Regions from separate parts of the Moritella yayanosii genome, predicted to be linked through region 1. Evidence: predicted binding sites of a transcription regulator. Region 1 holds the regulator's gene; each other region holds the start of a gene.
What was found. Region 1 encodes sigma-54, which starts transcription at its own class of promoters, with help from an activator protein. Its sites were predicted from a motif close to GTTGGCACGNNNNTNGNNT; they were not measured.
Positions count from the first base shown of each region.

Region 1 (8,237 bases):
TCATGCTGGTGGTATTCATAACTGGAACGTCACCGGCAAAGGCGAAACATTAGACCAACTGTGTCGCCAAATGGGCACCGGCTTGTTAGTGACTGAACTGATGGGGCAGGGCGTTAATATTGTTACCGGTGATTACAGCCGTGGCGCGTCAGGTTTCTGGGTCGAAAATGGTGAGTTACAGTATCCTGTGCATGAAATTACCATCGCGGGTAACTTAACGGACATGTTCAAAAACCTCGTTGCTGTCGGTAACGACGTGGATATTCGCAGTAGTATTCTCATGGGCTCGACACTATTAGAGTCAATGCAGATTGCGGGTAATTAACATTCCCTCGATTTACATGAAAAAGCCTGGGTCATGATGACACAGGCTTTTTACGTTATGGGCTATTAACTTTATTTTTTGCTCTCTACCTTGGTTAAAAAGGTTAACCGTAGACCAGTGTGGCCATGCCTAAGAAGGAAAATAGACCAACCACATCGGTCACGGTGGTGAGCGCCATACCACCGGCTAGTGCCGGATCGATATTGTATTTTTTCATCACCAATGGAATGACCACGCCGGCCAATCCACCCATTGACATATTAATAAACATTGCCCCACCAATGATCAGGCCTAGCGATGGATCGCCCTTCCATAATGAGACTATGATGGCGATGGATATTGCCCAGATAGCGCCATTAAGCACGCCCACCATGGCTTCTTTACCGATTAACCAACGGCTATTGTCGTCACTAATATGACCGACCGCCATACCACGAATAACCAGTGCGAGGGTTTGATTACCAGCAATACCACCCATACTCGGTACAATGGTCATTAAAATGGCCAGTGTCGCGAGTTGTTCTAAAGTCGCTTCAAACATGTTCGAGACGGAGGCGGCAGTTAGTGCGGCAATTAAATTAACCCCCAGCCAAAGTGTGCGGCGTTTGGTACTTTGTAGCACGGGTGCGAAGGTATCTTCATCATCATCCATACCAGCCAGACCCATCATGTCATGCTCGGCATTTTCGCGGATAATATCAACCACGTCATCAATAGTGATACGACCAAGTAGTTTACCTGTGTCATCAGTTACCGGCGCTGAGATCCAGTCATGGCGCTCGAACAGTTTAGCGACTTCCGAGGTATCCATATTGGCCGATAATGTTTCTGCCTGGCGATCCATAATGCTGTTGATGACACTGTTTGGATCTGTGGTTAATAGCATAGATAAAGGCACATCACCGATCAAAAGATCATCTTTATCCACCACATATAAGGTATCAGTGGCTTCGGGTAATTCACCGCGTAAGCGTATGTAACGTAAGATCACATCGACGGTTACGTCTGGACGTAAGGTGATGGTATCGGTATTCATGATACTGCCAGCGGTGTCTTCTGGATACGCCATCGCGGTTTCTAAACGATGTCGATCTTGGGTATCCATTTGGGTAATAACTTCTTGGTAGATACTGTCTGGCAGGCTACGCAGCACATTGGCTAAATCATCAGTATCCAAGCCTTCTGTCGCCGCGACTAAGGATTCGGTATCCATGAGTTTGAGGATACTGGTTTTAGCATCTTCATTGAGTTCATCGAGGATCTCACCTTGCATATCAGAGTCGGTTAATCGCCACAAGACTTTACGACCTGTTGGTGGTGATGATTCGAGTAATAAGGCGATATCACAAGGGGGTGTTTGGTAGAGCATTCGCTTCACGTGAACAAACATACCACTCTCGAGTGCTTCATTCATTTCACTTAAACGTAGGTGTGTACTTTCATGCTCCATCTGTTCTGGCATATGTCGTCCCCATTCTTATTATTCGGCTGCAAGACCTTGCTCGTTGATGCTGTGCAATTCTAGCTTAATCGGTATCTATAATCAGCATTAACAATAAATTATAATAATGAACTGTATTGATTGTTAATGCCATGGCTAAGTGAATACTTAGCTAATTTTATGTTTGTTTTTTTCTAACGTTTGGTGACGAGTCTGTACCACGTAATCTTGCTGTTTAAAGTATTTCGCTAATTTCTCTGCAATGAATACCGAACGATGTTGGCCGCCAGTACAACCAATAGCAACAGTAACATAGCTGCGATTATTTTTTTCCAGCAGCGGTAACCAGGTCGTTAATAGATTTTCAATTTGCAGCGCAAAGCTGATCACTTCCGGTTGTTGACTGAGGTAGTTAATGACCGGTTCATCAAGCCCTGTGTAAGGTTTTAATTCTGGGATCCAATGTGGATTTGGTAAAAAGCGTACGTCGAATACATAGTCTGCATCCATTGGTAAGCCATGTTTAAAACCAAATGATTGGAAGACTAAGACCAGTTGGTTTTTTTTCTTGCCTAAAATACGTTCTTTGATTTGTTCACTGAGTTCATGAATATTAAGCTCAGAGGTATCTATTTTCAGATCTGCAAGTAAGGCTAAAGGACGTAAGCGCTGTTGTTCCATTTCAATTGCTTGCGAGAGTGACAAGTCGTCTTTTGTTAATGGATGCAGGCGACGTGTTTCACTGTAGCGTTTAATAAGGACAGATTGGTTAGTATCCAGAAATAAACTGGTTAGTTCAGTACTGGCTTTTAGCTCCGCTATAATATCGTTTAATTCTTGTTTTTCTTTCGGTAAATTACGTACATCAATACTGACTGCTACTTGTTCAGTTTTGGAATTTAAGGTTTGCAGTAGTTGTGGGAGTAATGTCACTGGCAGGTTGTCTACGCAATAGTAGCCTAAATCTTCAAGTACCCGTAATGCAATTGATTTACCGGATCCGGACTGGCCGCTGACTATTATTAACTTCATTTTTTGTCCTCACATCTGCGCAGCGAATATATCGAGGACAGAGTAAAAGTTAGCTGGCTAATTTTTACTCTGTCCTCGATATAAAATATGTGCTCATTATCCCGCAATTGATTTGGATATGATATGTTTTAATTATGTCAGGAACATGAATACCTAAAGGAAAAGGGTTTTTCCTTTAGGTTATTTGTTGTGGACTAAAATTAATGGCGAATTAATTTTTCTTTATGCTTAATCACTTGGCGGTCGAGCTTATCCAGTAAGCCATCAATTGCAGCATACATGTCGTTATGTTCATGTACGGCAAAGATTTCACCCCCATTTAGATGTATTTTTGCTTCTGCGATTTGCAGTAATTTTTCGACATTTAAGATCACATGAATATTGTTAATGTGCTCAAAATGCCGCTCTAATTTGGAAAACTTGCTATCAATGTAATCTTTCAGTGAATCTGTAATGTCTACATGTCTACCGGTTAAATTAATTTGCATATATGTCTCCCTTATGAAGGTAGGGTGAGTGCTATAAAAGACTCTTGCGCTGATTAGATGGTGGTATGCTCAGTGCTTCTCGGTATTTTGCGATCGTACGTCGAGCCACCTTGATACCTTGAGCAGCAAGTAAATCAGCAATCTTGCTATCACTTAGTGGTTTCATGGCATTTTCTGCCGCCACCAACTTTTTAATTAATGCCCGAATCGCGGTGGATGAACATTCACCGCCATTGTCCGTACTGACGTGACTTGAAAAGAAGAACTTAAGTTCAAAAATACCACGTGGTGTATGCATAAATTTCTGCGTTGTTACCCGCGAAATTGTCGACTCGTGCATTTCGACTTCTTCTGCAATATCATTCAGTACCATAGGTTTCATGGCTTCATCGCCATATTCAAAGAAATCTACTTGGCGTTGAACAATACTCTTTGTTACTTTTAATAATGTCTCATTACGGCTTTCTAGGCTTTTAATAAACCATTTTGCTTCTTGCACATGAGCGCGAATAAACTGCCCATCGCTACTATTACGCTTACCAGTCGACAGATGAGAATATTCAGTGTTCACTCTTAATCTTGGCACAATGTCAGGATTTAAGTCGACTATCCACTGGTTATTTTTTTTCTTGACTAATACATCGGGAATAACATACTGCCCTTCCGACTGATCAATCACATTACCTGGTCTTGGTTCCAAGCTCTGAATTAATTGCATGATCTCTTTAAGTTGTGGTTCTTTTAATTTTGTTTTACGACTTAATTGACGGTAGTCGCGATTGCCCAATAAATCCATATGGGATTGAATTATTTGTTGGCATTCTGATAACCAAGGGGTATTTTTAGGCAAATGTCGAAGTTGGATCAATAAACATTCTTGTAGTGAGCGGGCTGCTACACCGATAGGATCAAAATGTTGAATACGTTTTAATACCGCTTCGACTTCATCTAATTCCAGTTGATCTTCGTTATTATCATCGTGTTCTTGGTGGCCGAGAACCACGCTGTGCAGGATCTCTTCGCAGCTTTGATTGAGATAACCATGATCATCGATGCCGTCAATAATAGCGACGGCAATGGCGCGATCGATATCAGTAAATGGGGTTAATTCCATTTGCCACATAAGATGTTCGTATAAACCTTCGCTGGTTGCACCTTGGTAAACCTGATCAAGTCCATCAATACCGGCACTGCCGCCGCTGTGATTTTGTATTTGTGGGGTATAGACGTCATCCCAATTACTGTCAGTAGGCAGTTCATCAGGGATGGAATCACTGGCGAGGGCATCACTGACTTCGATTTGGCTGCTATCGGTAATCGCGTCATTATTATCCGCGTTATCCGCGTTGTGTGCGTCACTACTTTCTGCATCATTTGACGGCGTGGTGTTGGGATCTTCTTGTTCCAGTAGCGGATTACTGTCTAACGCTTCTTGGATCTCTAACTGTAACTCCAAGGTCGATAATTGTAATAATCGAATAGCTTGTTGTAACTGTGGCGTCATTGCCAGAGTTTGACTCATACGAAGTTGTAATGATGGCTTCATCTAACGACTACTCTCTCTTCCTTAATGCGGCTATGTATCAATATCAAACTATAGTCGGAATTGATCTCCAAGGTATACTTCTTTCACTTTTGCGTTGGATAAAATCTCTTCTGAAGTGCCAGACGCAATTAAGTGCCCATGACTGACAATATAAGAGTATTCACATACATCCAGTGTTTCACGTACGTTATGGTCGGTAATTAATACCCCTAAACCACGGTCGCGCAGATGTTGAATGATTTTTTTAATATCGCCAACCGAGATAGGATCAACACCCGCAAAGGGTTCATCTAATAAAATGAATTTAGGATCAGCTGCCAGTGCGCGGGCTATTTCAACTCGGCGGCGTTCACCACCAGATAAGCTCATCCCTAAACTATCGCGGATATGGGTAATATGAAACTCTTCAAGTAATTCTTCTAATTTCTCTTTTCGCTGAAAACGGCTTAACTCTGGGCGCAACTCTAAAATTGCCATGATATTTTTAGTTACCGATAAGCGACGAAAAATTGAGGCTTCTTGGGGTAAATAACCAATACCTTGTTGTGCACGAATATGCATTGGCTCATGGGTTAATTCTTGGTCATCAATGAAGATTTGTCCATGATCTCGCTTAACTAAGCCAACCACCATGTAAAAGGTGGTGGTTTTACCTGCGCCATTGGGCCCAAGTAAACCAACAATTTGGCCTGATTCAACTTCGAGACTCACATCAGAAACAACTTTACGTTTATTATAACTTTTTGCTAAGTGTGATACTTTTAAACGCGCCATATGAATTTATTTACTCTACTTAGTTTTGTTATTTTCAGGGGTGAAAATGGTGATCACACGATCTGATTCATTATCCCCGCTTTCGGCTATCAATTCTTGTTTGTCAATTTGGTAGATGATCTTGTTACCTTTGACTTCGCTATCAGCCTGACGTAAGCGGGCATTTTTTGTTAACGTTAACCGTTTTTTGCTGAGTTCATAACGGATCTCATTCGATTCAGCATAGATTTTTTTGCCGTCATCAAGCTCTTGATAAAAAGTGGCTACGTTACCTGTCGCTATCATCACTTCAGTACCTTTGCCACCAGGACTTAATACCGTTAGCTTATCAGCATGAATTAATATAGTGCCTTGAGTCACCACCACATTATCATAAAAAATAACGCGGTTCTCTTTAATAAACACTTCTTGACGTTTGGCGTTTACGACAACATTTTCTGCAAAGTCAGACTCTAATGCGAGCGTTGCATTACTCATCAATAATGTTAATAGTAAAATGTTATATTTTTTCATCATTAGTATATATCGCTTTAACTTGCTTAAGGATAGTCAGGTATTCTTGTTTTAAATCACCTTCTAGGCCAATACCAGTTTGGCTAAATAAGGCCCCAGTGATCGTAATTAATTGATCGCTGCTGACCAAGTTTTTGGTCAGTTCTAATTGTAAATAACTGGTGGTGATGACATCAATATAATCATTTTTAGTCATATTCTTGATGATCACATCATTGCGCAGTGTGGCGACATCCTCACTGCTGAAGTTGCCTTCTTTTGCTTGGATCTTCCACGTTGCTTGGGCATTGTCATCATAAAGGATAATAACGGGGTTAGTGAACATTGTCATGCCTAACTCGCCATAATGCTCCATACTATCGGCAAAAATGCGACGTATGATTTTCCCTTCAATACTGAATTCGACACTGCGTAGGACCTCGGCGGTGAAATCAGGCTGATATTCGGTTGAGGTGGTGGTTGTTGACGGTTCATCAGGCGAAAAAAATCGCCAAATACCCAGAGCACACAAAAAGAGGATAACAATCCCCATATTTTGGCGACTCATACCGAGGTGCCGTGTGCTTGGTCTAAAACGCCCTTGGCTAATAAGATCAGATCGGCTAATTCTCTTACTGCGCCAAAGCCACCACGGATTGAGGTGCTAAAATCGGCACCTTTTTTAACCAGAGGGTGGGCATCGGCCACGGCAACACTGAGTCCACAGAGATTCATTACCGGTAAATCAATGACGTCATCGCCGATATAACCGACCTGCTCTGGTGATAAGTTTAATTTTTCGAGTAACATATTAAAGGCGATAACTTTGTTGTCTTGACCTTGATAGATATGTTTAACACCTAAACCTTGCATGCGGTTGGTGACAATCGTTGACTGCCGTCCGGTGATCACCGCCACTTCGATACCCGCATTGAGCAGTGATTTAACCCCAAAGCCATCACGGGTATGGAAAGCTTTTAGCTCTTCACCATTGTTACCCATATACACTCGGCCATCAGAAAATACGCCATCTATATCGCAAATGAGTAGCTTTAATGTTTTTGCTTTGGTTAAGATCTCTTGTGGGATTGGACCATATAATGTGTTGATCATATTTATAATACACCTGCGCGTAGTAAGTCATGCATGTTGAAGGCGCCGACCGGTTCTTGTAGTTCATTAACGACAATTATACCGTTAACTTTTTTATTTTCCATGACGGCAAGGGCTTCTGCGGCCAAGATATGTTCATTAATAGTAACACATCTTCGGGTCATTACTTCACTGATTGGGGTTTGGTGAATATCTATACGTGCATCAAGAATACGACGTAAATCCCCATCAGTGAAAATGCCAACCAACCTTTTACCATTATTAACGGCGGTCATACCCAGCCCTTTTTTAGAGACTTCAAATAACGCCTCTGAAATAGTTTCGCTCTGTTGTACGCAAGGCACACCGTCATCTTTATGCATAATATCTGAAATACGTAATAATAATTTTCTGCCTAAGCGACCGCCGGGATGAGACAGTGCAAAGTCATTGGCGGTAAATCCTTTGGCTTCGAGTAGGGCCACCGCGATAGCATCACCCATCACCAGACTTGCTGTGGTACTTGATGTTGGTGCTAATCCCAGCGGGCAAGCTTCTTTATCAACTTTAATACATAAACTAATTTTTGCTTCGCGTGCCATGGTTGAATCAGCATTACCTGTCATTGCTATAATGGGAATGCTTAAACGTTTAAGCACTGGGTATAATGCTAAAATTTCATCTGATTCACCGGAGTTCGATAATGCCATCACCACATCACCACGTTCAATCATGCCCAGATCACCATGGCTTGCTTCGGCTGGATGCACAAAGAATGCCGGGGTGCCGGTACTGGCTAATGTTGCGGCAATTTTATTGGCGATATGACCGGATTTACCCATGCCAGTCACAATGACCTTGCCTTTACATGTGATTAATAATTCACAAGTCGCGGTAAACGTGGCATCAATATATTGGCTTAATTGCGTAATCGCTGCCGCTTCCGTGTTAATGACATTAAGCGCGCTTTGGCAATAATTAAACTGACTCGACATGGTTACTCCCTAATTTAAAGACTGTTTTATACTGAGCTATAAAAATATTAAG
Region 1 covers NZ_LS483250.1:3,311,115-3,319,351, forward strand. The annotation lists gene pmbA (metalloprotease PmbA) at 1-325, shown strand, start outside; gene mgtE (magnesium transporter) at 429-1,787, opposite strand; gene rapZ (RNase adapter RapZ) at 1,935-2,798, opposite strand; gene hpf (ribosome hibernation promoting factor) at 2,999-3,286, opposite strand; gene MORIYA_RS15385 (RNA polymerase factor sigma-54) at 3,318-4,832, opposite strand; gene lptB (LPS export ABC transporter ATP-binding protein) at 4,881-5,606, opposite strand; gene lptA (lipopolysaccharide transport periplasmic protein LptA) at 5,622-6,122, opposite strand; gene lptC (LPS export ABC transporter periplasmic protein LptC) at 6,106-6,666, opposite strand; gene kdsC (3-deoxy-manno-octulosonate-8-phosphatase KdsC) at 6,663-7,211, opposite strand; gene MORIYA_RS15410 (KpsF/GutQ family sugar-phosphate isomerase) at 7,214-8,185, opposite strand.

Region 2 (8,237 bases), 980 kb from region 1:
AGTATCAATAAAAAAACTAAAATATAAAATAACACGCTAACTATATATTATTGATAATAGTACTCAGTTTTATTAATTTAACCATTTTCTAATACTAAAAAAAATACAATTCATTTATTGCCTTTAAATCAAATTATTTTAAGCGTACACTTGTACGCTTAACTGGTAGGATAACTTAACAGAGGATCATGTATGCCACACAGTGCGACACCGATAATAGCTGCAACTAACACAATCGCAGCGCCTTACAGTGTAAAAGAGGAAGCCGCGAATACTTGGTCTCATGTCATCGGGGCCTTACTGAGTATCGCTGCACTTATCGCGCTATTAGTGCCATCGATACAACAAGCTGATCCTTGGCGTATTACCAGTTTTAGCATTTATGGCATCTCGATGTTTTTATTATTCTTTGCATCTAGTGCTTATCACTATGCGTCGAATCCAGCGACTAAAGCGAAATTAAAGACCCTCGATCATTGTGCTATTTTCTTATTAATTGCAGGTACTTACACGCCATTATTACTCATTGAACTGCGTGGTGTACTCGGCTGGAGTATCTTTGCTGTGGTCTGGTCTATGGCGCTATTTGGGATTATCGCTAAAGTGTATTGGGCTGAACGTTTTAAAAAAGTATCGCTGTTTTTCTATCTTATTATGGGTTGGTTAATTGTCTTTGCTGGCGATGAGTTATTAGGTAAATTGGCCACCAGCGCACTGTATTGGTTAATTGCAGGCGGACTTGCTTATTCAATTGGCGCGATCTTCTATGCCAACAAACGTATTCCGTATAACCACGCTATTTGGCACATCTTCGTATTACTCGGCAGCACTTGCCACTTTGTGACAATTTACTTTTATGTACTGCCGGCCGATCATTAAACAATAGTTTGACTATTGTTTAATGATCCTCAATCTGACTGATTAGCAATTAATCAAGATTAACTCACGAGGGTAATAGCAATATCACAACTTGCCATTACCCGTTTAATCTCTGGTATACACGAGCCACAGCCCGTCCCCGCTTTACTGCAACCACCAACCGCGGCAACAGTATCGGCGCCCGCTTCGACGGCTTGAATAATGTCGTACTCAGTGACTTGATGACACGCACAGATCATGCGGCTTGGCGGTGTTTCCGCTTCCCCTTTTAGCGTTGCACGTAAACCTACCTCAGGCGTTAGCATGGTTAAGCTAGCCAACCAAGAATCATCATCCACATCATTAGCAGGGGTGACCATTAAGCTGATATCCAAACTGTCTTTGCTATCACCTTGGAAACTCATGGCAAAACGGTACTTCTGTTCCGCCGCATTTTCATAATCGACTTGCTTGGTCATATAACTATTATGCAAAGCTAATTTTAATTGCTGAAAGAACGTCGCTGGCTCCGCAACACAGGCAAGGTAATAGAAAAAACCTTGCTCTAAGCGACGCTCAACCCAGTAATCCACCATAGGTAATATTTTAGCGACTTGCAGACGACGTTGACTCCATAACGCGGCACGGGACGAATGTGACCAAACACTGACCTTAACCGGGGTATATTTGTTTTCTGGTTGCCCAGATAACGGATCGGTATGCGCTGCCACTAAGCTCGAAATTGCCCCGGCACTGGCATTTTGGCGACTCCAATGAATAGGTAAAAATAATTCACCCGGATTTTGACTCACAGTCGCATGTGCACGTACCAATAATTGACCTTGTACGCTTTCCACCGCGACTAAACTGCCATCAACTATGCCACGTTCACTTAGATCTTGTGGGTTAATCGACAGCAAAGGCTCGGGCATATGGCCGTTAAGCTTGGTTGCTAAGCCGGTACGACTCATGCTGTGCCATTGGTCGCGGTTACGACCGGTATTTAAGATCATCGGATAATCTTGGCAGACTTCGCTGGCCGCGGATTTGTGGTAAAGCGGAATGAAGTTAGCTTTACCTGACGGTGTTGAAAACTGACCGTCAGTGAATAATCGCGCTTGTGACTTGTCACCGTGGATCGGCCACTGCATCGGTTGATGCAGTTGGTAATCTTGCTCAGCCAATACCGCGATATCGAGACCGCGAGGTAAACTATCTTGTTTAAAGCCGGTCATCCGCGCATATTCAGCAAATACATCGGCTTCGCTATCAAAACTAAATGCTTTACCAAAGCCCATGCGTTTAGCCACTTCGGCTATCAACCACCAATCCGCTTTCGCCTCCCCCACACTCGGTAAGAAGCCACGTTGACGTGATATACAGCGCTCAGAGTTGGTGACCGTACCGGTCTTTTCACCCCAACCTTGCGCGGGTAACAATACATCGGCACAGGCGATGGTATCTGATTTGGCAATACAATCAGAGACAACCACCAGCGGGCAATTTAATAATGCCTGCTGAATTTTGTCCGAATCTGGCAAGCTCACCACCGGGTTGGTGCCCATGATCCAAATGGCTTTGATCTTGCCTTGATGCACTAGATCAAACATGTCGATAGCTTTGGCACCGTTATGCGTGGCTAATTTATCGGTCTGCCAAAACTCACTGACCAACGCATGACTCTCTGGGGTAAAGTCCATGTGCGCAGCGAGCATAGTCGCAAGGCCACCGACTTCACGGCCACCCATCGCATTCGGCTGACCAGTCACGGAAAAAGGACTCGCGCCAGGTTTACCGACACGCCCCGTCGCTAAGTGACAGTTAATAATGGCATTTACTTTGTTGGTACCACTGCTCGACTGATTAACGCCTTGGCTAAATAACGTTAAGGTTTTGTCTATATCGGTAAACCGACGGAAAAAGGCTAACATAGTATCAAGTTCGAGATTACAAAATTCCGCCAGTTCAACCCAACTTGGCGTCGATTGATAAGCAGATTTTAGTGCTGCTTCAAACCCTTCGGTATGCGCAGCGATATAAGCCAGATCACAGGCATTTTCCTGATCAAGAAATTCCAACAAACCATTATACAACGCCACATCCGTACCTGGTCGAATGGCTAAATGTAAGTCAGTAATATCACAAGTGTCAGTTCGGCGGGGATCAATCACGGTTATTTTTAAATTGGGATTAGCTATTTTCGCCTGTTGAATACGGCGGAATAAAATAGGATGACACCAAGCCAAATTCGAACCTACTAAACAAATATGTTCCGCGGCTTCGATATCGGCATAACAAGCAGGGACTGCATCTTCACCAAAGGCTCGTTTATGCGCAACAACAGCAGAAGACATACACAGGCGTGAATTAGAATCGATATTGCTGCTGCCAATAAAGCCTTTCATCAATTTGTTGGCAACGTAGTAGTCTTCGGTGAGTAACTGACCAGATACATAGAATGCCACTGCGTCAGGGCCATGCTCGGCGATCACCTTGTTAAATGAAGAGGCGACATAACTTAATGTGGTTTCCATGCTCTGCACTTGACCGCGAATATAACATTCGGTAAGACGTCCTTCAGGGACGAGGGTATCGGCTAGCATTAATCCTTTAGAGCAAAGGTTACCTAAGTTGGTTGGATGTGATTCATCCCCACGAATAGTCACTGAATTGTCTTGATTTACTTGCGCTTCGACACCGCAACCGGTACCGCAATAAGGACATGTTGTTTTAACCCACTTGGGTAGTTGTTTTAGCTTCTGCATATGTTCATCCTTGTTTACGCATATTCAATACTATAGTTAAAGCAAAAACTCAGCCAAGTCTACAACTTGCAGGGAAGTAAGCAGAGATCATGGGAAAGTGCATGGAAAGTACTGGAAATTAGGGTAGTAGGAAGGTCTGAGTACGGTACTAGATGGGCTTGAAAGCAAGATAGTAGTGCTTACCACAAACTAGCGCACCAGATTGGTGCGCTAGTTTAGCTTATTTACTTATCGCCAAATACGCCCCTGCTGCGATCATTATGCTACCAGCACCTCGGTTTAATCGCTGATGTGCCACCGGTGTTTTTAGCATACCCGCCATTCGACTGGCACCAACAGCGATCAACATTAACCCAGACATCAAGGCTATCGATGACAGCACCGACACTAACGCAATATCTTGCGCGGTTAGCACGGTCAGGTCGATAAAGGTCGGTAAAAATGAAATATAAAACAGGATCACTTTCGGGTTCGAGGCTGAAATCAAAAAGCCTTGAGTAAAACTCGCTAACATGGCATCTTCTTTCTGTGCTTCGGTTTCGGCTTGAATATCACTTTTAATCTGAGGTAAAGCTTTTAGCATTTTATAACCAAGATAAATCAGATAACTGGCACCTAAATAACGAATAGCAGTGAATACTTCAGACCAGTTATCGGCAATGGTCGCAAGACCCAAACAGGCTAATATCAGGTAAATTACATCACTGCCAATCATCCCCATTGCCAGCATGACACATTTCTTGGGTCCATCAACCATAGCACGTGCCAAGATCGCAAAAACCCCCGGTCCAGGGGTGATACCAAAAATAAATATCGCGATAAAAAATGTAATTGCAGATTCTAGTGACATGTACAACTCCTTGTAAATAAGTCTTTTAATAAATAACGCTGTTCAATAAAATCGACTATAGCATAGCTATTTTTATTGCTTATACAGCAACATTCATCGTCCCTATTTTATTCGCGACGCCACCCACTTTAACGCTGGCTATTTTAGCGTCCTGAAAACCAACAGATACAGTGATCACAGATGCACAATTCATCGCCCTGCCTTGTTCAAAAATATACTCATTGTCTAAAGGTAAATGTTCAGCCAAATAACAGGCTAGCGCACCACTGGCACTGCCGGTAGCCGATTCTTCGGGGATCCCGAACAAAGGGGCGAAATTACGACAACTGGCTGTAAATTGACTACCAGGCGCACAAAGTTCAAAAACATGAAAACCAACAATATCGTGTTTCTTACAAAAATCAGTAATGGCTAAATCAGTGGGGTTAATTAAATCTAACTGCCCAGTAGGGACCGGAATGATGAGATCTGTAAGTCCTGTTGATACTACTTCAATGGGTAAGTTAGTCCTTGCCAAGATTGCGCTATCAATACCAATAACGGGGGCTATGTCTTGATAAGAAAAACCACCTAACTTCTCAGGTAACTGTAGATCCATAGTTACCTGACCGTCACTATCAATGACGACGGGCAAGATCCCAGCTTTGGTGCGTTGTACATAATCACCCGCAGTAAGCAGGTTCATTTGGTACATAATAGAAAATGTCGCTAATGTTGCGTGACCACAAAAATCGACCTCATTGGTGGTAGTAAAGAAAGACACTTCAAAATCGACTTCATCATCATTCGATACAAACGCCGTTTCAGAATAACCAACCGCCTGCGCAATCTCTAGCTTTTGCGCATCAGATAACTTATCGGCATTCAGCACTACCCCTGCTGGGTTGCCTCCTTTACCATTGGCGGTAAAAGCATTAACCAGTAAAACCTCTATGTCCATCAGAACTTCCTTTTTCCGTATTAACTCACATTTTTATTCGGTTATGTACTTACTCAAAAAATTCATAATGCCTTTGTACATTCACAGTAGCCTTAGCCCAAGCAGAACCTTTAACCCTGGCTTGATGCTGCTCAAACGCAGCCTTATTAATAAACTCTTCATACACCTCGAAACGGTTAAGATTGAATTCAGATTGCGTGACGTTAAACATCAAGCATCCCGGTTCATTACGCGTTAGCTCTTTATGACTAACGAGGGCTTTCTTCACCGCAGGTAAATCCGCTGTTGGGACGATGATAAATCCTTTTAGAATGACTTTTTTCATCCATATCTCCATATGTATTCAAAATAACCCATATCCTAAAATATAACGTAACACACATGGTTTAAATTATAATACCTGAGATTTGCGATCTGACCAGAACAAAAAACGGCCTCAAACATACATTTGAGGCCGTTGGTGTTTATCACTTAAGTTTTAACACTTAACTTTAAACTCAGTTTTTACTTGTATAAATGGCGTTCTGAGTTCAGACCTTTAATTAGGCTGACACACATGACTAGCAATACAAACGTAAAGGGTAGTGCCGTTGTTACAACACCTGCTTGCAGAGCTTGCAGTACTTCCGTACCACCCACCCATAACATAACACCCGCAATCGTACCTTCTACGGTCGCCCAGAAAATACGTTGTGGCACTGGTGCATCAATTTTACCACCCGATGTAATGCTGTCGATCACAAGTGAACCAGAGTCAGATGAGGTAATAAAGAAGATTAATACGAGTATAATCGACAATACTGACAGCACTTTACCGTACGGCATTGCATCGTATACATGGAATAAAGACAATGAGATATCAGTTAACCCATTGGCACCGAGTTCACCAACTTTATTAGCCACTTGATCAATAGCAATACCACCGAACGTCGCCATCCATACTAGCGTCACTAACGTCGGAATAAAGATCACCGCACACAAGAATTCACGTACTGTACGACCTTTAGAAATACGTGCAATGAACATACCGACGAATGGTGACCATGAGATCCACCAAGCCCAGTAGAACACAGTCCAACCGTGCATCCACGCCGTATCATCACGACCATGTGGGTTACTTAGACCAACAAAGTTTTGTGCGTAAGCAACGAAAGTTTCAGGAATTGATACCATCACCACATCAAAACCAAGAATAATAACAATAATCAGTAGCACGAATGCAAACAGCATATTGATATTACTCAATACTTTAACGCCGCCATTAATACCACGCATAACCGAGAATATTGCAATCAGGGTTACAAAGGCAATCACACTCAATTGCAGGCCAATGCCACCGTCATAACCAAACACGTGGTTAATACCACTTGCCGCTTGTTGTGCACCTAAGCCAAGCGATGTCGCTAGACCGAATAATGTCGCAAGTACAGCTAGGATATCAACAATGTGACCAGCCCAGCCCCACGCTCGATCACCAATGATCGGATAGAAAACTGAACGAATTGATAACGGCAGGCCTTTGTTATACGCAAAGAAAGCCAGAGAAAGCGCGACGATAGCGTAGATTGCCCAACCGTGAATACCCCAGTTATAAATCGTTGCAGCCAGTGCTAATGATTTTGCTTCTGCTGTTAACGGCTCAACATTAAAGGGAGTGCCCCACCAGTTAGTGAAGTAAGCCGTTGGTTCTGCAACACCCCAGAATAGCAGACCAATCCCCATACCGGCGGCAAATAACATTGACATCCAAGATATGGTGGAGTGATCTGCCTTCGCTTCTTTGCCACCAATACGGATCTTACCCAACGGTGATACAATCAATACCATAGTAAAAAAGACAAAGAAGTTAGTCGACCACATAAAGAACACATCAAAGTCAGCCATGATGCTATTTCTAACATTGTTTAATGTTTCTTTTGCGGTAGCTGGGTCAACAAGAAGGAGTGTCGAAAGGAAGATAATTATGAGGCCGGCGCTAATGCCGAATACGGGGTTATGTATATCAAATCCCCACTTTTGAACGTTGTCCTGACCAATTTGGTAGTCAGTCGTTTCAATACTATATTTATTTAACGACCTATTTTTGTTTAACGAACTGTCCATAAATTATGCTTGAGCATATATCCTGCAATACTTTTTGATCGAAAAGTAAAAACGAAAGGTTCACCAGTTATAACCATGGTGTTACCTGTGATAAAACGCCTAGCAGGGTAGCAACAATGCCATTAAAATTCAAATAATCTCTATTTATAGCGTTTTCCATAAGATAACTAAGTGAAACGCATACAGCTTTCCAAGCCTGATCAAAATTGTCCACGGTAAGGCGTTGTTGAGATTTAAGCCCGCCTACATTCTGTTGGTCGATAACGGCATTACCCTATTTAGCAACTCATAATCCGCAGAACTGACGATCAAATAAATAGCTTCTTTTAACTGCTTTTTTGGCCTTTTATCTTGGCTAAATGTGACTGTAACTGCGCTTTAAATGCAGGCGACAAGGTGACATCTTGCAATAAATCACGGTAGTTACCAAAACTATGCTTGAGTAAAATATCATAATACCAAGCTAAGCCATCGCCATAACGCGGCAACGGCGGCTCTTCACTCGAGACCACTAATATTTTGTGATAATGCCAATGCCACACGCTGACGTAACGGCTCTTTGGCTATCAGCACATGTTCAAACCACATCGACTCTTGCGCTTTTAAACACGCGCGCAGATTGTCTTTTTTAGTATTGTCGACTGCCTTGTTTGGCGTATTAACAATATTCGTATTTGAAACACCACAGTATTACGCGGTTAATGGGTAATGCCAACTCGGT
Region 2 covers NZ_LS483250.1:4,289,908-4,298,144, reverse strand. The annotation lists gene trhA (PAQR family membrane homeostasis protein TrhA) at 193-879, shown strand; gene MORIYA_RS20110 (nitrate reductase) at 939-3,623, opposite strand; gene MORIYA_RS20105 (LysE family translocator) at 3,844-4,473, opposite strand; gene MORIYA_RS20100 (PhzF family phenazine biosynthesis protein) at 4,553-5,413, opposite strand; gene MORIYA_RS20095 (putative quinol monooxygenase) at 5,463-5,738, opposite strand; gene MORIYA_RS20090 (BCCT family transporter) at 5,918-7,516, opposite strand; gene MORIYA_RS21125 (hypothetical protein) at 7,843-8,058, opposite strand.
Region 2: a site for sigma-54 is predicted at 3,663-3,681, ahead of MORIYA_RS20110 (nitrate reductase). Genes of this name have one in related genera too.

Region 3 (8,237 bases), 2.3 Mb from region 1:
GACAAATTGCTCGCCGACTGTGCAGAGCAACAAGGCGTCACGATTAACTATGAACACGAAGTTAAAAGCATTGATGTTGAAAGAGACAAACCATTATTAATGGTTCTGGATGAAAACCAACATAGCTATGAAATCGAAGCTGATTTTATCCTTGATGCCAGTGGCTTTGGTCGTGTGTTACCGCGCTTATTAGGACTGGAAGAACCATCAACCCTGCCGCCAAGACGCGCTATCTTTACCCACATTGAAGATAACATTACTGCGGCTCACTATGACCGTAATAAGATCTTAGTTTCCGTGCATCCAGATGACAGTAAGGTCTGGTACTGGTTGATTCCATTTAGTAACGGCACGTGTTCGTTTGGTGTGGTTGCTGAACCAGAGTTCTTTGCTAACTATCCAGATGACCATCTTGAAGCGCTAAAACAATTAGCCCGTGAAGAACACAACCTCGCGGCATTACTTGCACAAGCAAACTATCCTAACCCTTGTGGTTCTATTATGGGTTATTCTGCCAATGTGACTAAGCTGTTTGATCGTAACTTTGCTTTGCTTGGTAATGCCGGTGAGTTTTTAGATCCGGTATTCTCGTCTGGTGTCACCATTGCGATGAAATCCGCTGAGCTTGCAACTGACTTATTAATAAAACAGTTCAACAATGAAACCGTTGATTGGCAAACTGACTATGCTGATACGCTAATGACAGGTGTTAACGCATTCCGTTGTTATGTTGAAGGTTGGTATACCGGTGAGTTCCAAGACGTAGTTTTACACGACAATCCTAATCCGAAGATAAAACAGATGATCTGTTCTATTTTAGCGGGTTATGCGTGGGATGAAACCAATCCTTTTGTCGCAGAACCTGCACGTCGTTTAAAAATTGTAGCAGCGCTTTGTAAGTCATAACACTATTGCGAGCCTTCCTCTGTTATTGAGGGAGGTTTGTTATTCAGGTTCAGTTGCCCAGCACCTATTCTTAAATGGCTCAGTTCCATAATATGGTTGTTACCTGTAAGCCGCCACTAACATTTGCTGAAAATTCAACTTAGCATAGCTTTCTCTAAACCAAGCAAGATAATGTGGTAAATACTTCGTTGCCACACCTCGAATTTTTATATCTACCCAGTCTTCAAAAGGTTAACTACACTTATAAGTATAGCCCACATCTTGATGGAACTGAACGTCTTAAATATATTCACAATTGCAGTTGGTATATATGTAAATCCTGATTTTCATTGTCTGTGTTCATATAATTAGGTATTAAATCAACGAATTCAGCTCCAGACTTTTTTGCCACACTAATACTCGCGGTATTATTTTCAAGGCACCTAAATTCAATAATTTTTGCTTCTGTGTTCGCTAACAAATAAGAGGATAACTGAGCAATGATTTTAACTATAATGCCATTGCCATGCGCACAACATGCGACAGCCAATAACCAACCTCAGCAATACCACTCCCAACTGAAATAGACTTGATACCAAAGACACCACAAACTTGCTCGTTGAATTGTATTTTGAACCATCGCGAGCCTGATAACCCACTATTGATACGTTCTACTATGTATTTATACGCGGATATCTCATCTCGAACGCCATCAACCCAATAGAGATATTTTCCTAATTGGGCTCGGCTGGATTCAACTAAATCTAATATATTTAAGGAATCAGTCACCTCTAGAGGAAGTAACTCGATATTTTCAGTAATACTCAATTTCATATAGCGCGTCCTCATAAACATATCAGTTCAACAACCGGTACGGAAATGTCCTAAATCCTTTATTAACAATACTTTACCAATTTAAAACTGCGAGGTACAAGGATTGTGAACATTTAACTTTTGTTGTCATTTAGATAACTTGTTGTATAAATGACAACAAAAAAGTGTTGTCATTTATACAACAACTTAATTCATTAAAATAATAAACACATGAAAACAACAACTTAAAAACTTGGCACGGCTACTGCTATAGAACAAATACAAACATTGATCTAAATCAATTATTCTCAAAACTGATTCACTAACCTCTACAAGGTAGCTATTATGTTAACGCAACACACTATTGATATTATCAAAGCGACTGTCCCTGCTGTTTCTATTCATGCTAATGATATTACAGCGCATTTTTATCCTTTGATGTTTAGAGAATACCCAGAAGTAAAACGCTTCTTCAACCAAAGCAACCAGGCGGGTAACGCACAGCCCAAAGCACTGGCAAATGCCCTTGTTGCTTATGCCAGTAACATCGAAAACCTAGCGGTATTAGAAGCAGCCGTAAACCGCATTGTTAACAAACACGTGTCACTTAATATCCAGCCAGAACAATACGCGATTGTTGGTGAATGTTTATTAAAATCAATCAAAGCCGTACTGGGTGATGCAGCAACAGATGCTGTGATCGAAGCTTGGGGACTCGCATATTGGCAGCTAGCTGATCTATTAATAGCAGCAGAAGAAGCCGCTTATACAGCCAATGCTGAAAAAGAAGGCGGCTGGCGTGGTGAGCGTGAATTCGCTGTCACAACAAAAGTAGCTGAAAGCGATATCATCACGTCTTTCTACCTGACTCCGACTGATGGCAAACCTGTTACATCATTCACACCAGGTCAATTTATTGGTTTAGTATTAACCATTGATGGTGAAGAAACGCGTCGTCAATACAGCCTGTCTGATGCTCCAAACTCAGAATACTTACGTATCAGTGTTAAACGTGAAGAAGGAGGCACCGTATCTAACTACCTACACAGCCGCATTCAAGCCGGTGATACACTGCGCGTATTAGCACCAGCGGGTGACTTCGTATTAAAAGACAACAACAAACCCGTTGTACTCGTCACTGGCGGCATTGGTATTACACCGGCAATCAGCATGCTAAACAGCTTGAAAGACACAGACCGCCCTATTCACTTTATTCATGCTGCGATGAATACTAAGGTACATGCATTCCGTGACCATGTAACCAACCTTGCAGCTGAAAACGACAACATCAAACCCTACTTCGTTTACAGTGATGCAACAGCAGAATGCAAGCCAGATGCAACCGGTTTCATCAATTTAGCCATGCTTGAAGAAAAAATCGGTGATGATCGTGATGTCGAATTCTATTTCTTAGGACCAAAACCTTTCATGCAAGCAATGAATGGTTTCGCACCCAAATTAGGGATCCCAGCTGAAAATGTGCATTTTGAATTCTTTGGTCCGGCAGAAGATCTAAATATCGACCCAACTGCTTAGTTTTGAAGCAAAGGACTGATATTATTTAAAAAAGACTTGCCGATAATTTGGATGCGGGCTAATATTTGTTTCGTCTTAACGGCATACCAAATTACGCTCGCTTAGCTCAGTTGGTAGAGCGCTAGCTCGACATGCTAGATGTCACAAGTTCAAATCTTGTAGCGAGCACCACATTCCGCGTCCTTAGCTCAGTTGGTAGAGCGCTAGCTCGACATGCTAGATGTCACAAGTTCGAATCTTGTAGGACGCACCAAATAATGAAGCCTTGCTCAATGAGCGAGGTTTTTTTATGTCTAAATTCAGCGTTTATTATATTTGAAGTGCAAAGGTTTTCGTAATACTCATACACTGAAACCGGCTTAGCAAGGTTTCAGTGTAATTTACACCGTAGGCATTAAGCACTTAAATCCTGATGTTTCAAAGCTCAGATAGGCAAGTATGGCTCTCCACCCCGCCGTCCTTCAAAACACATAACTCATTTATAATAATCATTTTTAACTCAGTCACCGCAACAACGTAATCAACATCACCCTGTTGCAACGCTTGATAACCAGGAAAACTTAATCTCAGCTTATTCATTTGCTTATCTATATGCTTAATCGTCGTTACTAAACTTGCGTTAAACTCACTGACCAACTTATCCGCGCTTTGCTGATCAATAACAGACAAGCCTTGTAAGATCCCTGTTTCGCTAGCAAAGTGCTCAGCCAGTGCAAATTCAACATCTTTATACCATTCACGCACCGCTAACAGTGGCGCGACATCGGTATTCAAGCCCTGATGGCAAGTAGCTAAGATCGGCGCTTGTTCAAACAGCTGATCAAAATGTGTTTGCGTATTGACATAACTGATCATGGCTGGAAATAGCATTTGAATGTCATCAAGCTTTAGCTGTTCATTCGATGCAAGCGTTAATGCTTGTTGCTTGGCTTTACGCCATTTGGAGGAGAACCAACGAAACATCCCGGCATTATCCAAACAGCATTGGATCGATTGCAGTGAACTTATAGACCCCAGCGCATTGGTATTCACAAACTGCGCAAGCTGCTTGTTTAATGGTTTTAAAATAGCTAAATGCTGTTGTAATGCCGCTAAACGAAAATCCATTTCATAACAATTAAAACTCTCATCCCTTAACGACCATAATGCTTGCGGCGCACTCTGGATAAGTTGCACCAACACAGCAAGTTGTTCAGTACTGGTTGCAGAACCATGTAAGCAAATTTGTAATTCTGATGGTAGATCTGCTTTTCGCTGCGCGTAGCTATCTTGCAATTGCTGACAGTTCGCTAAAACGGCATCAAGTTCAAGGGTCTGGAATTCAATTGCTTCAAGTGTCATCAAACCCGAAATACCCAAGTCGTTTAGCTGTTTAGCTGCACCAGCATGGGGCTCGTCGTTTAGTGTTTTATCTTGTAGCAAACGACCCATTTCCAACGATGACATTATTTTATCCTACTCAATATGAGGTTCTGCACATTAACCGCCTGTTTAACTTAGCATAATCAACTGCAAATATTTAACAGACTTCAGCTTACCTTATTCCGCAGCGTTAATCGACCTACTTCATCTTACCTGCTATTCGCTATACTATTTAATGATATATCTTGATTTTATAACTGACTGTAGCAGAAGAAAATTCAAGGTTCACACGACAAGAACTAACAAAATAATTAGACCCAGGGCAATTAACACGAAATATAAAGTAACCTCTAAAACTGACATAGTAGTGAATGCTATGAATTAGTTGTTTAAATGTTTATTAAAAGCTGTTTAAATGTTGTCGTTATTGATGATGATTTTAAATTCTAAAAATAAATTCAAAGAAAAGTGGTGATCTATGAAGACAATGCCAATGCTAGACCAGTTCATTCAGCGTCACCAGTTGGATGCAGATTATTTAACTCATGCAGAAAAGTACTTTTCTAGTGCACTACTAAGTATTGTTGCGCACCAAAAACAGGCAAAAAAAACCTTTATCGTCGGTATCAACGGCTGTCAAGGCTCGGGGAAATCAACCCTTGCCGATTATCTTGGCACTCGCCTAAGTAGCGAATTTGACTTAAATGTTGCAGTATTATCTCTAGACGACTTCTATTACAGCAACAAACAACGTAACGAACTAGCCAATCAAATTCACCCTCTATTACGTACCCGTGGTGTTCCAGGAACGCATGATATGGACCTTGCCAAGGCAACATTAGATAAGCTCTGTGCAGGCGCAACGGCGGACTCGCCTGTACTGCTACCACGATTTAACAAATTTTCTGACAACCCTTACCCAAAATCACAATGGCCAATTGTCGATCGTCCTATTGATGTGATCATCTTAGAAGGTTGGTGCCTAGGCGTACAGCCGCAACTAATGAAAGACCTTATTTATCCGATCAACAAATTAGAAGCGACAAAAGACAAATACGGTATTTGGCGCAGTTATGTCAATCAACAATTAAAACAAAACTACCAAGAATTTTACCAACGTATCGATCATTGGTTAATGCTCAAAGCACCTAGTTTCGACAGTGTACAAGCATGGCGATTAGAACAAGAAAATAAACGTCAAACGTTACAACAGAATACTGACCACAAACAACAAGAAACATTTATGACCAGTGCAGAAGTGCGTAATTTCACTGCTTATTTCCAACGCATTACCGAGCAGTGTTTAGCAACGTTACCCAGCCAATGTGATTGGGTATACGAATTAGATAATAAACGTAACATCGTTAATACTACGCAACCTACTTTAACAACATCAGCAACAACTGTAGATTAAAGCGGCTAAATCAGTACCAGAATAACCATATAAACCAGAGACAAACCAGCAAGGCCCATGATAAGTCCAACTCTTGCCATATCTTTGCTGGCAACTAATCCCGTCGCATATGCCAACGAATTAGGCGGTGTTGAAACCGGTAATATCATCCCGAGTGAAGCAGAACACGCCACCACCACCAACATCACCAACAATGACAAATCATCCATTGAAGTCGCGACTGCCGCTGCGATGGGCATTAATAAATTAGCCGTTGCAGTATTGGAAATAAAATTGGCCATTAACCAACACAAGAAAGACATGACTAAGATCACCAACAAGGCCGGCAGCACTGAATAATCAATCGAATTAGCCATGACAGCCGCTAATCCAGTTTTATCTAACGCAATTCCAATCGCAATACCACCAGCAACTAGCCATAATACATCCCAATTAATCAACTTAAGCTCTTCTTTGCCTATGATGCCTGTTAACGTGAAAATCGCCAAAGGCACAATTGCCACAACATAGGTATTCATGCCATGTAAGCCTGTGCTCATCCATAACACAATCGTGAGAGCAAAGGTGATATAAACCACGATTGCTTGCCAGCTCCGCTGGAAATCACCACCGAATTGCAAATGTAAACTGTCACAACTGAATGGGAACAATTTTTGTAATAGCCACCACGCAAACGCTAATAATACCAACACAAAGGGTAGCCCCATCATCATCCAATCCAGAAAGCTGACACTATAAAGATCATTTAAATACTGTAATGCAATCGCATTGGGGGGCGTGCCGATCGGGGTTGCAATACCACCGAGATTGGCAGAAATTGGCACGCACAAGACTAAGGCTTTAATGCCCTTGTCTTCTTTCGGTACTGACATTAGGATTGGACCTAATAATGAAAGCATCATCACAGTCGTTGCCGTATTGGACATAAACATCGAAAACATCGCAGTGATCATCATCAAACCCAGCATGATCGACGCGGGTTTCGTGCCAAAAGGTTTTAATAATACGTTGGCAAGATTGGTATCAAGGGCATATTTGTTCGCGGCAATGGCTAGTGAGAAGCCACCAAGAAACAACATAATAATCGGTGACGAAAAGGCAGCAAAAATATCGTTATAATGCATCAAGCCTTCAATATTAGTAGCAGGGTCTACACCATCATTAAAAAAGCGAAAGCTGTATAAGCCTTGATCAGACAACATCATCAACTCAAGCATGATAATTAAAATTGAAGTAGCAAACACAGGGACAGGTTCGAGGATCCACAGCAGGGCAGCAAGAATAAAAATGGCTAACAATCGATGCTGGATTATAGTGAGGTCATCAAAGGGGAATTGAGAAGTAGGAACGGACAGTAAAAATAGCGGGATCCCAAATGCAATGATTAACTTAACTAACCTCGCCATCAACAAATTTTTTTCAATACTATTACGACCTGGTCCTTTATCTATAGTCATGTTCGTCATTAGCTGTCACCTCACAAGCCACTAATTCACAACATATAAAATACACTTTTTTAGCATTTATTATTCGTTTGTCTATCACATTTTAACGTTATAACCGCATTTTATTAACCATAAAGAGATAGTACTTAATTTATACCGCGCAACTTATCTCTAAAATAGCCTTATAGAACGTAAAAAGCCCCAAAGGGTTAATCTTATTGTAAGTAAGAGTGCCAATGGGGCTAACTTAATCATCTAAAATGATTATTTAAAACATCCGTATATTAAAGGTTACGTAATGCGTTAATACGGTTTTGCAGTGGTGGATGGCTCATTAATAACTCCATCATGGTCTTCTTACCAGTAATACCAAACGCCAACATCGAACCTTCAAGTTGTGTTTCTTGACTCGTTTTAAGACGCTCAAGAGCTGCAATCATCTTGTCTTTACCAACGAGGTCGGCAGCGCCAGAGTCTGCTTTAAACTCACGTTGACGACTGAACCACATAGTTAAGAAACTGGCTAAGAAACCAAATAGCATTTCTAACGCCATTGATACGATGAAGTAAGTCATAAAGCTACCGCCACCTTCACCCTCACCTTCTTCATCATTCGATGTGAAACCACTTACTGCATTAGCAACCATACGAGATAAGAAGATAACAAAGGTATTCACAACACCTTGCATCAAGGCCATCGTGATCATGTCACCGTTAGCAACATGATTGATTTCGTGAGCAACAACCGCTTCAGCTTCATCGCGTGTCATTTGTGCTAATAA
Region 3 covers NZ_LS483250.1:978,499-986,735, forward strand. The annotation lists gene MORIYA_RS04365 (NAD(P)/FAD-dependent oxidoreductase) at 1-906, shown strand, start outside; partial or broken gene MORIYA_RS04370 (IS1595 family transposase) at 1,006-1,134, opposite strand; gene MORIYA_RS04375 (GNAT family N-acetyltransferase) at 1,396-1,719, opposite strand; gene hmpA (NO-inducible flavohemoprotein) at 2,044-3,234, shown strand; tRNA gene MORIYA_RS04385 (tRNA-Val) at 3,330-3,405, shown strand; tRNA gene MORIYA_RS04390 (tRNA-Val) at 3,412-3,487, shown strand; gene MORIYA_RS04395 (hypothetical protein) at 3,652-4,680, opposite strand; gene MORIYA_RS04400 (hypothetical protein) at 5,075-6,010, shown strand; gene MORIYA_RS04405 (SLC13 family permease) at 6,016-7,476, opposite strand; gene htpX (protease HtpX) at 7,740-8,237, opposite strand, start outside.
Region 3: a site for sigma-54 is predicted at 1,951-1,969, ahead of hmpA (NO-inducible flavohemoprotein). Genes of this name have one in related genera too.

Region 4 (8,237 bases), 910 kb from region 1:
GGTCGCTGGATCTTACGTTATGCAGAACCTGCAGCAGGCATGAGTATTCCAGATATCACCCAAATATTAGCGCCGTTAGCGACTCATATCCAAGTATTAAATACCAGTATTGTCGGTTCTCAAATCGGCCAAGAGCTGGCGGAACAAGGTGGTCTGGCACTGTTAGTGTCGATGTTATGTATTATGGCTTATTTAAGCTATCGCTTTGAGTGGCGTTTGGCATCAGGTGCGTTATTTGCCTTGGTGCATGATGTGCTATTTGTACTCGGGGTGTTTGCGGCATTGCAACTTGAGTTTAACTTGACGGTCTTTGCGGCGATTATGGCGATTATTGGCTATTCATTAAATGATTCGATTATTATCGGTGATCGTATCCGCGAGTTGCTTATTCTAAAACCGACATTAGCGATTGCAGATGTGAATAACCAAGCTATTTTGGCAACCCTATCTCGCACTATGGTGACATCGGGCACGACTTTAATGACGGTTTCAGCGTTATGGTTATTGGGCGGAGGGCCGCTAGCTGGTTTTTCTATTGCCATGTTTGTTGGCCTCATTGTCGGCACTTGGTCATCGATTGCAGTGGCAACGACATTACCTGAATTGTGGGGATTAAACGCCAGTCACTATCAGGTCATTGAATTGGAAGAGGATCTTACTGTCGGTAAATGACCTTAATTGTCGTTAAGGTAAGCGTGTGGGTTTACTCAGTGCTTACACGCTTATTTATAATAAACGGATCTATTTGTATACACTGTGATATAGGATGGACTCTTTTTATCTGAATTCTAAATTAACGCATATGATTGTTTCATCTTGATTTAGGAATGTGTACTATAGCGATGTCAATTAATTGGCGTAGGTCAGTTTTTGACACACTTTAACCATAGTTAAGGTGATTTATTTTTTTAAGTTTAAGTTTAAGTTTAAGTAAGGTTTAGCGCAGGCTGTAATATGGATACTACTAAGTCAGTTTTTGTAATTGATGAGAATATTGAACGCAGACAAAATTTAGAAACGATCTTGTCCTTTCTTGGCGAAGGTTGGCAGAGTTACGATTCCCATGTCGATATTAGCGCGAAGATCGATCTTGCCGCAAACAGTGTGATTGTCTCTTCAGACAGTTACTCAGAAACAGATTTATCTGCGTTAATTGATGCGAATCCAATGAATCCATTTTTAACCTTTGGTACGCAAGCAAAAGTACCAGAGAAAGGTAATTTAATCGGTCATATCGAACTGCCTTTATCTTATCAACAATTGACCTTGTTGCTTGGACGTTGTCAATCTTATCGTCAATGTGTGACGAGTAAGTTAGGTCAATCAACGTCAGCGTCAAAAGCATTAATCAAGCAGCTAGTTGGTCGTGGTGATGCCATCCAAAGAGTCCGTCACTTGATCATGCAAGTGGCGTCAAAAGGCGCTAATGTATTAGTGCTGGGTGAATCGGGCACGGGTAAAGAAGTCATTGCCCGTTCAATTCATGAAGCGTCATCACGCAGTGACGGTCCGTTCGTACCGATTAACTGTGGTGCGATCCCCGCTGAATTATTAGAAAGTGAATTATTTGGCCATGAAAAAGGCGCATTCACTGGCGCATTCTCGGCGCGTAAAGGCCGTTTTGAGCTTGCCAGCGGTGGGACATTATTTCTGGATGAAATTGGTGATATGCCACAGCCAATGCAAGTGAAATTATTACGGGTGTTACAAGAACGCGTTTTTGAACGTGTGGGGGGCAGTAAAACAATTAAAGCCGATGTGCGTATTATCGCTGCCACACACCGTAATTTAGACAAAATGATCCTTGATGGCGAATTCCGTGAAGATCTTTATTACCGTTTAAATGTGTTTCCAATTGAAAGCCCGGCCCTGCGGGAGCGTCCAGATGATATTCCGTTATTGATCCAAGAGTTATTACGTCGTCACGAAGTTGAACATGATGCCACGATCTTATTTACGCAACGGGCCATGGCGTCGTTAATGCAACACTCATGGCCAGGTAATGTCCGTGAGTTATCAAATCTGATTGAACGTCTACTTATCATGACGGCAGGTAATATTGTTGATCTCGGTGAATTACCGGTTAAGTACCGCTATAACGATGATGGCGAAAGCCAAGTTATACACTCTGAGGTTCCCACTGAGTTAGCCGAGCATGATGCTATCTCGGCTATGTTTAGTGATGAAATTTTTGCTGATGCAGAAGAAGAACCACAAGAAGACGGTTTCTTCTCAATGCCAAGTAGCCTGCCAGAAACTGGGGTTAATCTGAAAGAAATGTTAGCTGAATTTGAAATTGATATGATCAAGCAAGCGTTAGATCAACAAGCATATGTTGTGGCTCGAGCTGCAGATCAATTAGGCATGCGCCGAACAACCTTGGTTGAAAAAATGCGTAAATATGGATTACAAAAAGAAGCCTAAATTGGTGTAGTTTAATGCAAATAAAATAATAATTCATGATAAAAATCCATAAGCCCAATATTTTGTTGGGCTTTTTTTATTTAAAAGCATGTGGTTACAAAGTTTATTTAATTGGCACACTAAATGCATAATTTGGTGTGAGTCAATTTTTTAGCGGAGTGCTACTATGGTACAAGAATCTTATCCCGGCGAATTAGCAGAACTACGAGCGCACAAAGATCGCAGTGAAAAGTTAGTCGAAGCATTGCCGTCAGGATTGGTAATTCTTGATGGTAACGGTATTGTCATTGAAGTCAATAAAGTGGCTGTGCAATTACTGGATGAGCCGTTGATGGGGTCGCGTTGGATGGATGTTATTCAGCGTGCGTTTACCCCCAAAGAAGATGACGGCCATGAGATATCATTAAAAAATGGCTGTAAAGTACAGTTGTCGATAACCACGCTTGGCTCACAGCCGGGTCAATTAATTATGTTGACTGATTTAACCTATACACGGCATCTGCAAGAACGTGTTAGCCATATGAAACAGTTATCGTCATTAGGTCGAATGATGGCATCATTAGCACATCAAATCCGCACACCATTATCAGCGGCATTATTATACGGCTCTAATCTGGCTAATCCGAATCTCCCTCCTGCCTCTCGGCAGCGCTTTCAAAGCAAGTTAATTCAGCGTCTCAATGATCTGGAAAACCAGGTCAATGACATGCTGCTCTTTGCCCGTACGGGTAAAGATTTAGTGGTTGAAGAGATCTCACTACAGAATTTATTAGTTCAAGTACAAGCGGGCAGTGAAGCCATGATGTTACAGACAAACAGCAACATGCACGTTACCTTGCCGGAGCCCGACTTATTAATCTTAGCTAATCGCAATGCACTATCTAGCGCAATTGGCAATTTAATACAAAATGCCTTAGATGCTTGTGGACAGGGCGCCAATATCGCTATTTCTGCCATCCGATCTGGCGATAATAAAGTGGCCATTGTGGTCTCTGATGATGGCCCTGGGATCGCGAAACATATGCAAGTCAAAATTTTAGAACCTTTCTTTACCACCAAGTCACAAGGTACGGGTCTCGGTCTGGCAGTGGTACAAAGTGTGGTTAAAGCGCACCATGGCAGTTTGGAGTTAGACTCAACTGAAGGTGAAGGCAGTCATTTTAGTATAATCGTACCGCTACATCGTGTAGCAGCACCTCAATCAATGGTAATAGGCGGATAACAGTATGTCCCATTCTCAAATTCTTGTTGTTGAAGATGATCTTGGTCTTCGTGAAGCCTTGGTTGATACCCTATTAATGGCTGGTTATGAATGTGATGAAGTTGATAGCGGCGAAAGCGCACTCATTGCATTAGGTAAAAAAACCTATGATATGGTCGTCAGTGATATCCAAATGGGTGGCATGACGGGATTAACCTTACTGCATAATATTAAACAAAAGTATCCAGATTTACCGGTATTGTTAATGACGGCTTATGCCAGAGTTGATGATGCGGTAACGGCAATGCGTAACGGCGCTGTGGACTATATTGGGAAACCTTTTTCGCCCGAAGTCTTGATTAATCAGGTGGGTCGTTATGTACCACCACAAAAAATAGCGAAGCGCACCCCTTGCTACGGTGATGAAAAAACAGAGCAGTTATTAAGTTTGGCGCGTAAAGTCGCTAAATCAGATGTCACTGTCATGATTACTGGTCCAAGTGGTACAGGTAAAGAAGTGCTATCACGTTATATTCATGATCATTCGCTGCGTTATGACGGTCCATTTGTGGCGATTAACTGTGCAGCGATCCCGGAAAACATGCTGGAAGCAACCCTGTTCGGTTATGAAAAAGGTGCATTTACTGGCGCGATACAAGCGTGCCCGGGTAAATTTGAACAAGCCCAAAATGGCACCATCTTGCTGGATGAAATTTCGGAAATGGCTTTGTCGCTACAAGTTAAATTATTACGGGTATTGCAAGAGCGTGAAGTCGAGCGCTTAGGCAGTCGTAAAACCATTAAGCTTAATATACGCGTTATTGCGACCAGTAACCGTAATATGAAACAAGCTGTAGCGAATGGTGACTTCAGAGAAGATTTATATTATCGACTGAATGTATTCCCATTAGTTTGGTTACCATTAACCGAGCGCAAAGGTGATATTTTACCGATAGCAGAGCATTTATTAAAATTGCACTGCAAGCAAAGTAATATTCCAATACTTGAGTTACTTAATTGCGCTAAGGCGAAGTTACAGATTTATCATTGGCCGGGTAATGTGCGTGAATTAGACAACGTGATCCAACGCGCGATGATTTTAACGGTTGATGGGCAAATAAAAGCGGCAGATCTGATTTTAGAAGATTTTATAACCGGAGATTTGCAAGTAATAGCACCGACTGGCCAAGCGCAACAGCTGCATATTAAAGCAGAAGTCCCTGTGCGCAGCATTAATTTACCCAATGAGCCTTTAGGTAACGAATTACGTCAACAAGAGTATCAAATTATTTTGGAAACCTTGATTGGCTGTCATGGTGTTCGTAAGGACGTATCAGAGAAATTAGGTATTAGTCCACGCACGTTACGTTATAAATTAGCAAAAATGCGTGAGCAAGGAATTGAAATCCCCGCTTAATGACGAGTAAGTCTCTTTAAAGGCCGCAATTGATTGGAATTGCGGTTTTTTTGTTGGCATAACAATTGCTTTATTAAAGTAGGTCAAAAATATGACAACGAGGATAACCAATGAACATTGCAGCCAATAATCTTTACTCTGAAATGCAAAACATGTCGTTACAGGCGACTAAATTTGAAGCAGATCCGACCGCGGTAAAAGCGCCAAGCACGACATCCGCTAGTTTTGGTGATATGTTGCAGCAAGCAATTGATAGTGTGAACGGATTACAACAAAATACGGGTGATTTACGCACCCGTTTTGATCAAGGTGATCGCAGTATATCCCTAAGTGATGTTATGATAGCATCGCAAAAATCTGGGATAGCATTCGATGCTACGGTACAGGTTCGTAATAAATTGATCGAATCTTATAAAGAAATAATGAGTATGCCTGTTTAATCTCGGGTAAAGGAGTAACTCTGTGGCTGATACGGCTTCAAATACCGGTATCGTAAGTAATAACGATATGGATAATGATTTAGTGCAATTAGATGAGAATGAGCAAAAAAGCTCAGCATTTGGGTTTTTCACCAATGCTGATATTTTACGTCAAATTATTCTAATTTTAGCATTAGCGATCTCGCTAACCTTAGTGGTATTTATTTTACTCTGGGGTAAAGAATCTGAAATGCGTCCTTTAGGTACGTATCAAACCGCTGAACTCATTGAAACACTCGATTTTTTAGACCAAGAGAAAATAGATTATAAAATTAATGGTGACACGGTTTCTGTATCCGTAGAACAATACCAAAACATTAAACACCGCTTACGCCGCGCTGGATTAACAACGACATCACTACAAGGTGACGATATCTTAATGCAAGATATGGGCTTTGGTGTTAGTCAGCGGGTTGAACGAGAACGTTTGAAGCTGGGTCGTGAACGTCAAATAGCACGCGCACTAGAAGAATTTAAGCAGGTATCGAAAGCACAGGTATTACTCGCGATCCCGAAAGAAAATGTATTTGCTAAGCGCGATAAGAAACCCAGTGCAACCGTGGTATTGACGGTGCGTAATAGTGCGGCTATTTCACAAGAACATATTGACGCTATGGTGCAATTAGTTGCTTCTGCGGTACAAGGTTTAGAACCAACACGGGTGACATTAACCGATCAAAATGGCCGTTTACTTAACTCTGGCAGCCAAGACATGCTGGCTGCAAAAGGCCGACGCGAATTTGAAATGGTAAAAAATCATGAGCGTGAGTACCGTACAAAAATTGATTCTATTCTTATTCCGATCTTAGGTGTGAGTAATTATACCGCTGAAGTTGATGTAACAATGGACTTTAGTGTGAGAGAGCAGACGCAAAAACGCTTTAACCCCGATTTACTGGCCGTACGCAGTGAGATGTTACTTGAACGTCAATCGTTCGGTAATGGTAATCAAGGCATTCCAGGTGCATTAACCAATCAACCACCGCTTGATGCTGATATACCAGAAGAAGCGGGTGCTGGTAATGCCGCGGCGCGTCCTATTGGCCAATCTCAAAAAGAATCAACCAGAAACTATGAACTTGATACCACGATCAGTCATACTAAATCACAAACGGGTGTTATTCAGCGTTTAAGTGTATCTGTTGCGATCGATTACATTAACAGTATTGGCGCCGATGGTGTGATGGTGCGAGAACCGCGCAGCCAAGCTGAAATTGCTAATATACGCCGTGTATTACAAGGTGGTATTGGTTTTAATGTGAATCGTGGTGATAGCTTAGAAGTGGTTGCGATCTCATTTAATCGCCCAGAATTAACCACGATGGCAGACATTCCTATTTGGGAAGAAGAATGGTTTTGGCGTGCCGTGCGTGTTGCTGCAAGCTTAATTGTCATTGTGATATTAATAATGGCTGTTATTCGCCCGATGATAAAACGCTTAATTAACAGCGAACCTGATGAAAATATAGAAGATTTAGATTTAGGTATCAGTGCGATTGAAAATGATGAAGACATGCAGTTGCTGACCGCCGATACCGAAGGTGATACCGATTTTGTAATGCGCAGCGGCCATTTACAGTTACCTAACTTACACAAAGATGAAGACTTGCTCGAAGCGGTTCGTGCACTGGTTGCTAACGAACCAGACTTAACTGTATTAGTGATTAAAGAATGGATGATAGAAGATGCCTGATTCAAATAAACAAGTAGCAACGACAGAAAAATTTGATGCAACGACCTTAAATGGTATTGAACGTTCTGCGATCTTAATGTTGAGTTTAAATGAAGAAGATGCGGCAACGATATTTCGTCAGTTAGAGCCGAAGCAAGTACAGCGCTTGGGTATGGCAATGGCATCAATGAAAGATTTTTCTCAGGTGAAAGTAGCGGGTGTGCATCGTGCGTTTATTGATGATATCCAAAAGTTCACTAATATTGGTGTTGGTAGTGAAGATTTTGTTCGAAATGCGTTAACGGCAGCATTAGGCGCGGATAAAGCGGGTAATCTGGTTGATCAAATCATCATGGGCAGTGGCGCCAAAGGTCTTGATTCATTGAAATGGATGGACGCTCGCCAGGTTGCCAATATTATTCATAATGAGCATCCTCAGATCCAAACCATTGTATTGTCTTATCTAGAACCCGAACAATCCGCAGAAATTCTATCGCAATTCCCAGAGAAAGTTCGTATCGATTTAATGTTGCGTATTGCTAATCTAGAAGAAGTTCAACCCGCCGCGTTACATGAATTAAACGAGATCATGGAGAAACAGTTCGCGGGCCAATCTGGCGCACAAGCCGCGAAGATGGGTGGCCTGAAAGCCGCTGCCAATATTATGAACTACCTCGATACTAACATCGAAGGGCAATTAATGGATGCTATTCGTGAATCTGACGAAGAGATCAGTCAGCAGATCCAAGACCTTATGTTTGTGTTTGAAAACCTTATTGATGTTGATGATCGTGGTATTCAGGCATTACTGCGTGAAGTGGCGCAAGATCAATTACAAAAAGCACTGAAAGGTGCGGATGATCAGCTTAAAGATAAAATCTTTAAAAACATGTCGAAACGTCAAGTTGAAATGTTGGAAGACGATCTGGAAGCAATGGGACCTATTCGGGTGAGTGAAGTGGAATCGGCGCAGAAAGAGATCTTATCTATTGCGCGGCGTTTAGCTGACAGTGGTGATATAATGCTTGGCGGAGGAGGCGGTGG
Region 4 covers NZ_LS483250.1:4,216,847-4,225,083, forward strand. The annotation lists gene secF (protein translocase subunit SecF) at 1-672, shown strand, start outside; gene MORIYA_RS19730 (sigma-54 dependent transcriptional regulator) at 955-2,424, shown strand; gene MORIYA_RS19735 (sensor histidine kinase) at 2,591-3,646, shown strand; gene MORIYA_RS19740 (sigma-54-dependent transcriptional regulator) at 3,651-5,042, shown strand; gene fliE (flagellar hook-basal body complex protein FliE) at 5,153-5,482, shown strand; gene fliF (flagellar basal-body MS-ring/collar protein FliF) at 5,505-7,214, shown strand; gene fliG (flagellar motor switch protein FliG) at 7,207-8,237, shown strand, end outside.
Region 4: a site for sigma-54 is predicted at 5,095-5,113, ahead of fliE (flagellar hook-basal body complex protein FliE). Genes of this name have one in related genera too.